4 regions of the Aceticella sp. 75b-Ac genome follow, and region 2 is predicted to be linked to each of the others. Evidence: riboswitches for the same ligand, from Rfam matches in the RefSeq annotation. Region 2 holds a riboswitch; each other region holds the start of a gene.

Region 1 (3,169 bases), 610 kb from region 2:
AAAAATGTAAACAACATGATAATTGAAATAGTTTTTTTCATTATAACATTTAACTCCTCTCTTCATAAATTAAATTTTAAGTTTTTGATTAAATATCTTTATCTTCTGTTGATATGCTTTTATGGTTCCGGATAAGCCCATATGCCTTTCATGGGTATACCAAGCCATTTTTCAAAATACTCCTTTAAAACCTGATCGGGATTGACATCCTTAAAGCGGTCAGGATAAAACCATTTAGCAAGATAAACTGATTCAATAAAATTACCTAAATTTGAGATATTTATAAAGTACATATGATTATTCTTAACTGCATCTGTTTTATTCAAAACAGGATCTTTTTTAATATCATTTGCTAATTTCATAACAGCAGAATTATCATTTGTTGTATAACCTAATTTATCACAATACACAAATAAAATATGTTCCGGATTTTTTGCTATTAACCATTCTCCACTTACATTCAGCATACTTGAAGAAGATTTCAAATCGGCTGCTATGTTATTTACGCCTACAAATTTTAATACCTGAGCATAAGAAGAACCTGGCGGAAAGGTTGAATATTTTCCTTCTTTAAAACCACCCATTAAACTCAAACATGCTATTTTAGGTTTTTCTTTTTCATCTATATTTTTTAAACCATTTTCTATATTCGACAAAATTTCATTTCTCCAATTCAAAAATTCAATAGCTTTTCCTCCACGATTAAAAAGTAAAGCAGTTCTTTTTAAATCTTGCTCATATGTTTCTAAATAATAAAAGTCAATACCAATAACCTTTATTCCTAATGCTTCAATCTTTTTCCTTATATCTTCTGAAGGATATTTACCATATGTTAGAACTGCCTGAGGCTTAAGCTCTGCTATTTTTTCCAGATCAGGACTTATCCAAGAACCAACAGATACTTTATTATTAAGACCTAAATAAGGCTTCTTTTGAATCGTATCACTTACACCTACTATAAAATCGTCAGGTACCTGCAATATCCTCATTGCTTCAGCTATATTGGTATTTAATACAACTACTTTATTCAAACCGGATGCAGGTACTGTTACATCATTCCCCGTTGAATCTTTTATCTTAACATTCCAAGTCACTACTGCCTTAAATGCTGTATCATCCCACTTCACGTCTGCACCGAAGGCTTCTACAATAAATCTCAATGGAACGATTGTCCTGCCCGATAAAACGACAGGTGCAACATCAAGGGTTTTATTTTTGCCATTTACAACAGCTTCATTTTTGCCAATGGTTAATTTTATACTGACATCTTGACCTTGTATTGTAACAGTTTGTGCAGCATCATCCCAATTTACAACTGCACCGAGATTCTCAGAAAAGAGTCTTGCTGGCACCATTGTCCTGCCATTTTCTATAAATGGCGAAACATCCCCTGTATTTATCTTTATACCGTTTAGATAAACCTGTGTCTCCTGTGACTTGGCTGTATCTGCAAGTCCAAAAGCAGGAAACAATGACATTAACAAAACAAAAATCATTAGAAAGCAAATCTTCTTTTTCACTATTAACTCCTCCATAAATTTCATAATACGTTAACAAACTCCGGTTACAGCCTTTTACAGTCATAACCGGAGTTTTAAAACATAAATCTCCCTCATATACCGTTCCCTCCCCTCCGAAGGCCAGTTTAGCATTCAGGCAGGTCTCCTGGCTCTGATATCATCCTACTCCCATTCCTTCCCGGTTTCCCAGTGGAATTAATACGGTTTCGTCCTTCATTACAGTAGCAGGGGCTGCAGCGGATTTTCACCGCTTTCCCTATCAAGCTTTAAAAGCACCTGAAGCTCTTGTTATTTAATTTTGCCTTTAATTAATTTTAAACTATAAATTACAGTGTTGTCAAGTAGTTATCAATTTTGTACCATTAAATTTTTATTTTTAATACAGTATCCTTATATCACCAACTTTCTTTGTAAGTTTTATAGAATCAAAGTATTCAAGAATACCTACTGCATATTTCCGGCTTGTTTTTAATAAGTCTCTATATATTGCAAGCGTTATCTCTTTATTTTCTTTAAGATAATTTGTCAAAATATCTTTTGCCTTCAAGAAATTATTTTCAGTTAAAAATATTTCTTCATTTATTTTAATAAGTCTACCTTCATTTGTCAAATACTCAAATACAGCAGCAACCTTTTTATAATCCGGAAATTCTGTTGGTTTTGGCACATTATATCCTGCATTTTCATATACCTTCATAATTTCATTTTTAATGGTTTCTTGTTCAGGTGTTAGAACTATATTATAACCCCATAAGGAAACAAATTGTCCTTTGATTTTTATAATTTTTTCTTCTACCATTAATTCTACAATAAATTCGTTTAAATTACTTTTAAAATCTTTAAAAATCTTTGATTTAAATTCCTCTTTTGGCATGCCTTCTCTTAGAGGATTATTTTTATGGTACTGTGCTAAAATATTTTTTGCATTTTCACATACCTTATTAAAGGTTTCCTTATGATATAAATATATAATGCCGTTTTTATTAAGTTTGATAATTGATGGGTTACTATTTATAATTTTTTCAAGATTTGAAATCCCGGCTATTCTTTCAATTTCACTGAAAGCCACAGGTAAAATAGAATTTGAAATTTTCTTTTCTATTAAAAAATCCATACCAAATTTTTCAATTTTTTTCAATTCCTCTATAACATCATTTTTAAATCTTTTGTGTTTTAACGGGTTTGAAACAAGGATTATTCCACCACCTATTGTTATCATTGGTGAATATGTTCTTATTACAAAATAATCTCCATTTAAAACTGAAACATAATTTTCAAGCAAAATCTGCGCATACGCATTTTCTCCGGCTTTTAATTCACTTTTATCAAGAAGAATAATCCTTCCAATTGTTTCGGAAGCACCTGTATAAAACCTTATTCTGTCCCGATTTTCTATTATTTTAGAAGATTTTAATAGTGATAACCTAACATCGATTATATTTGATGGTTCAATTGCGCCGGGCGGTGCAATAACATCGCCTCGTTTTAATTTATCGGTATTAATATTTGCGAGATTTATAGCAGTTCTTTGCCCTGCATAGGCCTCCTTAACATCCTTATCATGTACCTGTAAATTTCTAACCCTGCTTTCAAGCATATCAGGATAAATCATAACCTTATCGCCGATTTTAATCATGCCTGAAACTAAT
Region 2 (3,169 bases):
AAATTCTGATATTCCTGTGCCGACATATTACTGTGAACCTTACCTCTTAATATTACCTGACAATTTTTATCTGAACTCGGTTTGAGTAATACAGGGTTCATAAGAACCATCGGTTTTAATCCTGCTGCCTCCGCCTGTGCCACCTGAGCTCTTCCCATCTCTAAACCTTCTTCTGTAATGAAGGAATTTAAAGCCATATTTTGAGATTTAAATGGTGCAACTGAATATCCGTCCTGTTTAAATATGCGGCATAGTGCTGTAACCAATAGACTTTTCCCAACAGATGATGCAGTACCCTGTACCATAATCTTTAGCGTCATTTTAACTTCCCCCTTGCTTCAAACTCAAAGCATTTATTAACAAATCTTTTTACGGCATCCGGATATGCATATAGATTTATATGGACATATGTCGCAAGACAATTTTTATAAACATATCCACAACTCCATTTGTCATTTTTATCAGGTTTATGAACTACATATGAAACATTCTGCAATTTTCCTTTTAATTCCGAATGATGAAATTCATGTCCTCTAACAATACTGCCTTTGTTAAACAATACATTATCCATTATAACCTCAGCTTCTACATATCCAAAATGCTTAAGTCCTTTTGTCATCATTATATCTGCATCATATATTCCCACCATTGGAAATACATTACCATCAAGGTCTTTTATACTGTTTGTAAGATACATTAAGCCTCCGCATTCAGCATATACCGGCATACCATCATCAATGGCATTTTTAATTGAATCCATCATATGAATATTTTGGCTTAACTCCTCTGCAAACATTTCTGGAAATCCTCCGCCAATATATATACCTGAAATCCCCTCCGGAAGATTTTTATCATGTATCGGACTAAATGGAATAAGCTTAGCACCATATTCTTCAAAAAGCTTAAGCCCGTCCATATAGTAAAAATTGAATGCTTCATCACATGCATACGCAATTTTTGTCGGACAGGGGGACAGGGACCTTGTCCTGTCGGACAAGACCCTGTCCCCCTGTCCGACCTCCTTAAGTATCATATCAATATCAATATATTCCTCTATATATTGATACAATCTTTCAAATTTCTCTTGGAGCCCTGTCATCTCATATGTAGGAACAAGCCCAAGATGTCTTGAAGGCAAATCAAGTACAACATCCCTTGGCAGATATCCAAACACTTTAATTCCAAGGTCACGTTCAATACATTCCCTTAAAAGTTCAAAATGCCTTTGTGCCCTGATTTTATTTATAATAACACCAATGATATTCACATCTCTATCATATTTCATATATCCAAGCACTATTGCTGATATGCTTGCAGCCATAGACGAACCATCAACTACAAGTATTACCGGTATTTTCAGGATTTTTGCAACATCTGCACTGCTTCCCTTCGATGTTGTACCCATTCCATCATACAAGCCCATTACTCCCTCAATAATAGAAATATCTGCTTCCTTGGAATCATGAGCAAAAAGAGATTTTAAATTTTTTTCACCAAGCATATACAAATCAAGGTTGCCGGAATAATTCCCAGTAACATATCTGTGATACGTGCTGTCTATATAATCCGGTCCTATCTTAAAAGGAGCTACCTTATATTTTTTTGAAAGATATCCCATAAGCCCAAGGCTTATTGTGGTTTTACCTGCTCCCGAATGTGTACCTGCAATCATAAAAGCTCTAAACAATCCCTTACTTGCTCCTTCCCTGTTAAAAAATTTTATCATTTTAAATTTGCAAAAATTAAGACCTACCTTCGGGGTAAGCCAATAGATATAACACATATCAATCCTTCCCTCCGAAGGTGAACTACAAACTTTAAGGCAGGTCTCCTGGCTTGCAAATCATCTTAAGCTCTACCTTCCCGGTTTCCCAGTGGTTATTTGAGCGTCATCATTGCTTACAGTAGCGGGGGCTGCGGCGGACTTTCACCGCCTTCCCTATTACCCTTTCGGACCTTAAAAGCTGCTTATAATAGATTACTTATATTGTACAACGATTTCCTACATGAGTCAATAATTAATTATTTAACATATATTTTTTATTAATAGCATGAATTAAGTTATCCTCAAAAATTATTATTTTAATATATACTCTAACTAATTGAAATAAATTGTTATTTATATTATAATGTGCATAAAATATATGTTTAGGAGGTGGTTTTTTTGGCAAATGAAATGGATATTCTTGAACTTCTATGCCAGAACAGCAGGTTGACTGATGAGCAAATAGCTACAATGACAGGTCTTGATGAAGAAACTGTAAAAAATACAATAAAAAATTTAGAAGAAGAAAATATTATTTTAAAATATTCCGCCATAATCAATTGGGAAAAAACAGATAAGGAAATTGTTCATGCCCTGATCGATGTCAGAATAACTCCACAGCAGGGGCATGGATTTAATGCAATAGCCGAAAGAATATGTCAGTACGATGAAGTCAAATCTGTCTCCTTGATATCCGGAGGTTATGACCTTTCTGTAGAAGTGGAAGGAAAAACAATGAAAGAGATTGCGCTTTTTGTTGCAGAAAGGCTTGCGCCAATTGATGGTGTCTTAAGCACAACAACTCATTTCATCTTAAAAAGATATAAACAAAACGGCGTATTCTTTACAGATGGACCTAAAGACAAAAGATTGGTGGTAACACCATGAATTCAGAAAAATATATCTCTGACATCATAAAAAAAATACCATCTTCCGGAATAAGAAGGTTCTTTGACCTTGTGACAAATTCAAAGGATATCATATCGCTTGGTGTAGGCGAACCTGATTTCACAACACCCTGGCTGATACGAAAAGAAGGTATAGATGCACTTGATAGAGGCAGTACCACATATACATCAAACCTTGGTTTGCCAGAATTGAGAATTGCTATTTCAACTTTTCTTAAAAGCCATTATAACTTGGATTATAACCCTGAAAAAGAAATAATGGTTACCGTAGGTGCCAGTGAAGCAATTGACCTTGCTGTAAGGTGTCTTTTAAATAATGATGATGAGGTTCTGATTCCAGAGCCAAGCTATGTTTCATATGCACCATGTGTAGCTTTAACAAGGGGAATACCTGTATTTGTTCCGACAGATGCCCGTAATAATTTTAAGCTTACTCCGGATGATTTGAAATCAAAAATTACAAAAAAAACAAAAGCATTAATACTTTCATATCCAA
Region 3 (3,169 bases), 960 kb from region 2:
TCAGGATAAAAATATGTTAAATTTTCGACTTTAAAAAGCGACAATTTTTCCACCCCTCTTTTAAAATAAGCGGTATAGACAGATAAAAGATTACTATTAATAAAACAATCAGTGTTGTGCTGTTTTTAATAAGGTAATCTGCTTCAGGATAAAAGGTATACTGTCCATACCCATATTGAAATCCCCAAAGTGCAAAAAATAACCCCAAGAAACTGCCGATAATAATTATAATATCCCGGGGTCTTATTATGCTTCGTTTGTATACGGAACGTTTACCACTTCCATAAGCCCTTGCTTGCATAGATTCAGCAATCTCCATAGCACCATGCAGGGAGGATAAAAGCATAATATTATAGAGATAAGAATATTTTTTAGTTCTATTCCATAAACTTCCTTCATCAAAATCAACCCCACGTAATTCCTGTACCTCTTTAATTCTTTTCAAATCCCTGACCATCGTAGGAAACATTCTTGTTGATAGAGAAATCATTAAAATAGATTTTGCTGCAACGAAGGAAAAAAGATTTAAAACCTTGTCCGGATTTATCATCAGGTTATACAGACAAAATATGCTTATTACAACCAAAAGCCTTATGCTTGAAGCAACTCCAAAATACAAAGCCTCCATCGATATATCGAGTTTGCCAAGAAAGGGAAGGTTGGGACCATGCCAAATGATTGTATTGCCTGCTTTTATTACAATGGGGTTAATAATCATGATAATAAGCATTAAAAAAACACCGGCTTTTAAAAATCCCTTCCATGCCTCAAATCCATCCACATTGATAATTAATATGGCAAGTAAAATCAGCATTGATAACAGATAAAGGGGATTTTCATATATAAGGCTTAATATAAGAAGTACCGAAAGATATATTAAAACAGCAGCAGGATGAAAAGTTTGCAAAAAAAGTCCTTTTTCCTGATAAAATAACTTCTCAAACATTTTTGTATCCCCTTTACTATTTATGAAGCAGACTATCCCAGGAAGGAGGCGGCTGGTCCATACTTTTGCTGTACCACCATATAATTTTATCACCTGTTTTCACCGGATGTTTATCAGCCATATGATTTGGAACCTCACCATTTACTGAGTACATCCATCCACTCATACCGCTGTTGGCTTGACCTGCAATGGAATCAATGAAATCAGGCCATGTTGGCTTTCCGACATAAGGAAGACCTGTGGCATCAAGTGCACCAAGGGCAGTTGTACCCCATTTATTATTATCTTTTACAATAACCTGCTGTGGTTTAAAGAGAAACTCGCCATTTTTTCCGACAACAGCAATCCATACCCTGCAGCCATTTTCAGGGGTTACAGATGTTGCATTATTGCTGGAATTTGTACCATTGGTTGATGCATCAGCCTGTTGATTTGTGGTTGTGCCAGATTGATTTGCATTTGCAGCAGTCTGTGTTTTGTTATCGGCATTTGTTTCTGAAGGACTGGATGCAGGCTGAGAATTATTTTCTGAAGAAGACGCTTTCTGGTTATCATTCGTTTGATTTGCATTTGCTGAAGACTGACCCTGATTATTTTTAAGATTGTTATTTGTCTTGCTTTCTTCTGATTGCTTATATTGCTGTTGAGGATGAAAAACCTTGTTCATATAAAGTGCAGGTACAGCAACCGTTGCAATGATAATCAAAAATATTGCAAGATAAGTAAGTTTTTGTTTCATCAAATCACCCCAAGTTAAAATATTAATAAAGGCTTTATTCAAGCTCCTTCCCATGTTATTTTACAGGATGGATTTGAATAAAGCCGGCTATTGGTGGTAGTTAAAAACTTCCATACCACAAACAAAGACAATTTCCCCATCCTGCGTAAGGAACATTGTGATATCACAGGTTTCAGGTTTCCTGACTAAGGTTCATTGTTTCTCCACGCCTTCCCGGGTTTTACCAGTGGCATTATGTGGAGTCACTCCCCTTCACAGTGGCGCGACCGTGCCGGATTTACACCGGCTTCCCTTTTGCCTGCTGTAGTATTTACTTTAGTGATATATAAACATGTGCTTTGAATAGATTATATATAAAATTTCAGGGCATGTCAAGAATCTGTCACAGGAAAGATATTATCTTTAAATATACTAATGTTTTTCATGATTTCATTGACATAACATAATCATATATTATATAATAATAAAAATAGATAAAAGCAGCACAGTTCTTAGTTATCGAATATACAAAGTAAAGTTCACTAAATTACGTTATAAAAAATAAAGTATAAGCTATAACAAATATGCAAAAAATGTATGTAAAATTTAAGTAAACCTTTAATTAATTAAAAATTCCTTTATATCAAGAAAAGAAATGGCAGTTTTGTTTCTGTTGTAAACAGTCAAATTTAAAGAAGGAGGGTTTATTATGCAGCAGAAGGAAACAAATAAAGTGCTTACTGTATGTCCTTATTGTGGTTGTAGGTTTTATATTTTAACATTAATGTAAAAAGTTGAAATAGAAGAATTATATATACATTGTAAATAAAGAAGGGAAGATGATAAAATGGCTAACCGTTTTGTAATTGCTAATCCAAACTATTGTCTGGGTTGTTATACATGTATGGTTGCATGTGCTTTTGTGCATAAAGAAAATGGGTTGCAACCTTACCCGCGTCTTTACATTACGTATACGAGTGAAGGTACAATGCCTATACAGTGCCGTCACTGTGAAGATGCTCCATGTGCCAATGTATGTCCTGTAGGAGCGATTAAAAAGGAGGGGGATGCTATAATAATAGATGAGAAAGCCTGTATAGGATGTAAGACTTGCTTATTAGCCTGTCCATTTGGAGCTATTGACTTTTTACCTCAATATGACTCTGAACAGGAAACATTTCAGTGTGTAAAAGAAGGGAATAATAAAGAGGTAGAAACTATGGAACAGAAAATTGTTGCTGTAAAATGTGACCTGTGTTATTTCAGGGAAGAAGGTCCGGCTTGCGTACAGTTTTGTCCGACTAAGGCTTTGAAATTAGTTAAAGAAGAAGAAACAAGGAATGTAATTAAAAATAAAAGGGTTACTAATGTTGAAAGATTAGTTTCTGTTTATGAAGGAAAAGAATAGAAGCCTTTTTTCCATAGTAAGTATAATTTAAAGAAGGAGGGTTTATTATGCAGCAGAAGGAAACAAATAAAGTGCTTACTGTATGTCCTTATTGTGG
Region 4 (3,169 bases), 940 kb from region 2:
AGACCTTCTCTTTTTAGTATCTTTACAAGTTCATCATGGACATCTGGAGAGCCTGATGCCCTACAACCTGTTCCACCACATAAACGAACTGTTATTTTTTCTTTGCTTGATACTAAAGCATCTTTTAATTTTTTTCTCAGGTTTTCCAGATCCTGTACAGATTTGAACTTTTCCATAAACTACACCTCCAATAATTATTTAATTTTTTACTGTGCAGCAGCAACTGTTTCCATTTCGTTATATTTTTGTAATACTTCATTTACTTTTTCAGGGGTCATTTTACCATAGGTTTTTTCATTTACCATTATAGTTGGTGCTAAACCGCATGCACCGAGGCATCCAACGGTTTCTAAGGTGAATTTCAAATCCTCTGTTGTTTCACCAGGTTTTATTCCAAGTTGTTTTTCAAACTCGGCTAAAATCTTATTTGCTCCACTAACATGGCAGGCAGTTCCAAGACAAACCCTGATAACATATTTTCCTCTCGGTTTTAAATGGAACTGTGCATAAAAAGTTGCAACACCATAAATGGTACTAGCTGGAATTTGTATTTTTCTTGCAATGTAATAGATTACGTCTTCTGGTAGATAACCAAATTCTTTTTGAGTTTGCTGAAGAATCGAAATGAGGGAACCTTTTTCTCCTTCAAACTGCGATAAAAATTTGTCAACCTTTACAAACTTGGGGTCTTTACTTCCTTTGCAGCATTCACACATGAATTTTAAACCTCCTTCAAAGATTTTTTAAATTTTATAATTTGATGATGAAAATAAAGTAAATTAAAAAGTATAAAGAAACTATCGCTTTCCTGTATTTTAGTATGTTTTTTAAGTAATAAAAGGGATAAAAATTTTCTCCTTTTTATTAAGCCTGAAATTATATTTTTCTAATACAGATAAAAGCGAAATTCTTGTATATTTAAATTATACACAAATTAAAATTATAATGTCAAGCTATTACAAGGAAGAGATTAAAAGAAATATTACAAAAAATTTTTTAAATATTTTTGTTGACATAAAGAAAAAATGTGATAAAATAAAATCAAGAAATTAAATATGGAATTTAAATAAACTTAGGTAACAGGTGTTTAATTCATCAATTAAACTTAATAGAGAAGTCGGGTGAGATTCCCGCGCGGTCCCGCCGTTGTAATGAGGAGCTGCCTTATATTATGTCACTGGCGAAAGCTGGGAAGGCGTAAGGTGGCGATGAGTCTAAGCCAAAAGAACTGCCTGTTATTTATGTCTACAGTTGCTCTACGATGGATAGAGGCTGTTGCAGTTTCAAGCATATATTTATGTTAAATTATCATATTTTCACATAATATATACATAACTTGTCCCTGTAAAGCCTCTTAACAAAAGTTAAGGGGCTTTAAATATTATAAAAAAGGAGTGTTTAGCTTTGTTTAAAAAACAAAAAGTAGTATCAATTTTACCATTTTTATTAATACTTACACCATCAGTGGTTTATGCCATGCATATTATGGAAGGGTTTTTGCCGCTTAAATGGTGCATATTTTGGGATGTTTTGTCACTGCCTTTTGTCTTGTATGGATTGTTTTCTATTAATAAGCTTGTTAAGGCAAATCCAAAGATGAAGATGCTTTTAGCTTTTGCCGGTGCTTTTATCTTCGTTGTATCCGCACTAAAGATTCCTTCTGTAACAGGCAGCTGTTCTCATCCAACAGGGTGTGGTCTTGGAGCAATTTTATTCGGACCTACGGCTGTTGCTGTATTAGGATTGATTTGCCTTATTTTTCAGGCGCTTTTGCTTGCGCACGGGGGAATAACAACACTTGGTGCAAATACGTTTTCGATGGCAATTGTAGGACCATTCGTTTCATATTTAATATACAAGGGAACAAGAAAGGCAGGAGGGCCTCAGTGGTTGGCAGTTTTTTTGGCAGCTACCTTAGGAGATTTGATGACATATGTTACAACAGCTTTTCAGTTATCTTTTGCTTTCCCATCGCCAACAGGAGGATTTATGGCATCCTGGGCTAAATTCATGAGTATATATGCAGTTACACAGATACCTTTAGCTATAAGTGAAGGTATATTAACCGTCATAATTATAAATATGCTGACAGCTTACAACAGAGATGAACTTAAAGAACTATCCGTCATTTCAAAGGAGGATTAACATGGAAAACAAAAAGAAATTTTTCACAACAAATATTGCACTTGTTTTATTGGTGATATTTATTGCCGCTGTTCCTCTTTTTTTAGTTCAAAAGGGTGAATTTGCAGGTTCAGATGATAAAGGTACAGAGGAAATCCAAAAGATTGATAAAAATTATAAGCCTTGGTTTAAGCCTATATGGGAACCGCCGAGCGGAGAAGTTGAAAGTCTTCTTTTTGCAGTACAAGCGGGGATGGGAGCTGGATTTTTAGGGTATTTTCTTGGTCTTGCAAAAGGCAAGAAAAGTGTGAATGAAAAGGAAAAAGGGAAATGTTAATTGATAGTTTCGCTTATAAGAATAACTTAATAAATGTTCATCCAGGTGAAAAAATGGCTTTTGCCATTGCAACAATGATTTTGTGTTTCAAAGCCAATATTTATATAGATTTATTAATTATATTTTTAATGGCTTTTTTGGTAATAGCAGTAGCGGGGATACCAGCTAAGGTTTATCTAAAATTAATGTCTATCCCCCTTTCTTTTCTTTTTATAGCAATATTTACTATAATTATTAATATTGTTCAAAAAGGGACTCCTTGTGTAATGTGTATTAATATTTTTAATGTAAATCTTGGGATAACAGTGGAGGGCATAAAACTTGCATCAGTCCTGTTTTTCAGGTCTCTTTCAATAGTTTCCTGCCTTTATTTTATGTCATTAACGACTCCGATGATTGAAGTTATCTCAGTCTTAAAGAAGATAAAGGTACCAGCTCTTTTTATAGAGTTTATGTATCTTATTTATAGAATAATTTTTATTCTCATGGAAACAGCTGATGAAATATATACTTCACAAAATTCCAGAATGGGTTATTCTTCAGTTAAGACAGGCTATAAATCACTTGGAGCATTAATTACCTCCCTGTTTATAAAGTCTTTGAGAGATTCAGAGGATATGTTTGTAGCACTTGAAGCCCGCGGCTATGATGGAGATTTGAATATAATAGAAAAAGATTATATGATTTCAAAGAAAAATTTAGCTTTGA

Evidence for each region. Region 2 has a riboswitch for cobalamin ahead of AC0LWJ_RS04395 (cobyrinic acid a,c-diamide synthase CobB). Riboswitches for the same ligand answer to the same signal wherever they lie in the genome.
Region 1: linked by a shared signal. The riboswitch ahead of AC0LWJ_RS01100 (stalk domain-containing protein) and the one ahead of AC0LWJ_RS04395 (cobyrinic acid a,c-diamide synthase CobB) in region 2 are both predicted to bind cobalamin.
Region 3: linked by a shared signal. The riboswitch ahead of AC0LWJ_RS09165 (DUF4430 domain-containing protein) and the one ahead of AC0LWJ_RS04395 (cobyrinic acid a,c-diamide synthase CobB) in region 2 are both predicted to bind cobalamin.
Region 4: linked by a shared signal. The riboswitch ahead of AC0LWJ_RS09010 (energy-coupling factor ABC transporter permease) and the one ahead of AC0LWJ_RS04395 (cobyrinic acid a,c-diamide synthase CobB) in region 2 are both predicted to bind cobalamin.

What each region holds. Positions count from the first base shown of each region.
Region 1 is NZ_CM190971.1:212,740-215,908, reverse strand. It holds gene AC0LWJ_RS01105 (ABC transporter substrate-binding protein) at 1-41, opposite strand, end outside; gene AC0LWJ_RS01100 (stalk domain-containing protein) at 120-1,520, opposite strand; cobalamin riboswitch at 1,639-1,815, opposite strand; gene selB (selenocysteine-specific translation elongation factor) at 1,897-3,169, opposite strand, start outside.
Region 2 is NZ_CM190971.1:821,137-824,305, forward strand. It holds gene AC0LWJ_RS04390 (cobyric acid synthase) at 1-320, opposite strand, end outside; gene AC0LWJ_RS04395 (cobyrinic acid a,c-diamide synthase CobB) at 317-1,687, opposite strand; cobalamin riboswitch at 1,805-1,975, opposite strand; gene AC0LWJ_RS04400 (Lrp/AsnC family transcriptional regulator) at 2,177-2,653, shown strand; gene AC0LWJ_RS04405 (pyridoxal phosphate-dependent aminotransferase) at 2,650-3,169, shown strand, end outside.
Region 3 is NZ_CM190971.1:1,780,809-1,783,977, forward strand. It holds gene AC0LWJ_RS09155 (ABC transporter ATP-binding protein) at 1-44, opposite strand, end outside; gene AC0LWJ_RS09160 (energy-coupling factor transporter transmembrane component T) at 17-946, opposite strand; gene AC0LWJ_RS09165 (DUF4430 domain-containing protein) at 963-1,739, opposite strand; cobalamin riboswitch at 1,843-2,029, opposite strand; gene AC0LWJ_RS09170 (4Fe-4S dicluster domain-containing protein) at 2,512-3,072, shown strand; partial or broken gene AC0LWJ_RS09175 (hypothetical protein) at 3,120-3,169, shown strand, end outside.
Region 4 is NZ_CM190971.1:1,757,446-1,760,614, forward strand. It holds gene AC0LWJ_RS09000 (NADH-ubiquinone oxidoreductase-F iron-sulfur binding region domain-containing protein) at 1-176, opposite strand, end outside; gene nuoE (NADH-quinone oxidoreductase subunit NuoE) at 207-716, opposite strand; cobalamin riboswitch at 1,065-1,250, shown strand; gene AC0LWJ_RS09010 (energy-coupling factor ABC transporter permease) at 1,477-2,145, shown strand; gene AC0LWJ_RS09015 (energy-coupling factor ABC transporter substrate-binding protein) at 2,147-2,461, shown strand; gene cbiQ (cobalt ECF transporter T component CbiQ) at 2,455-3,169, shown strand, end outside.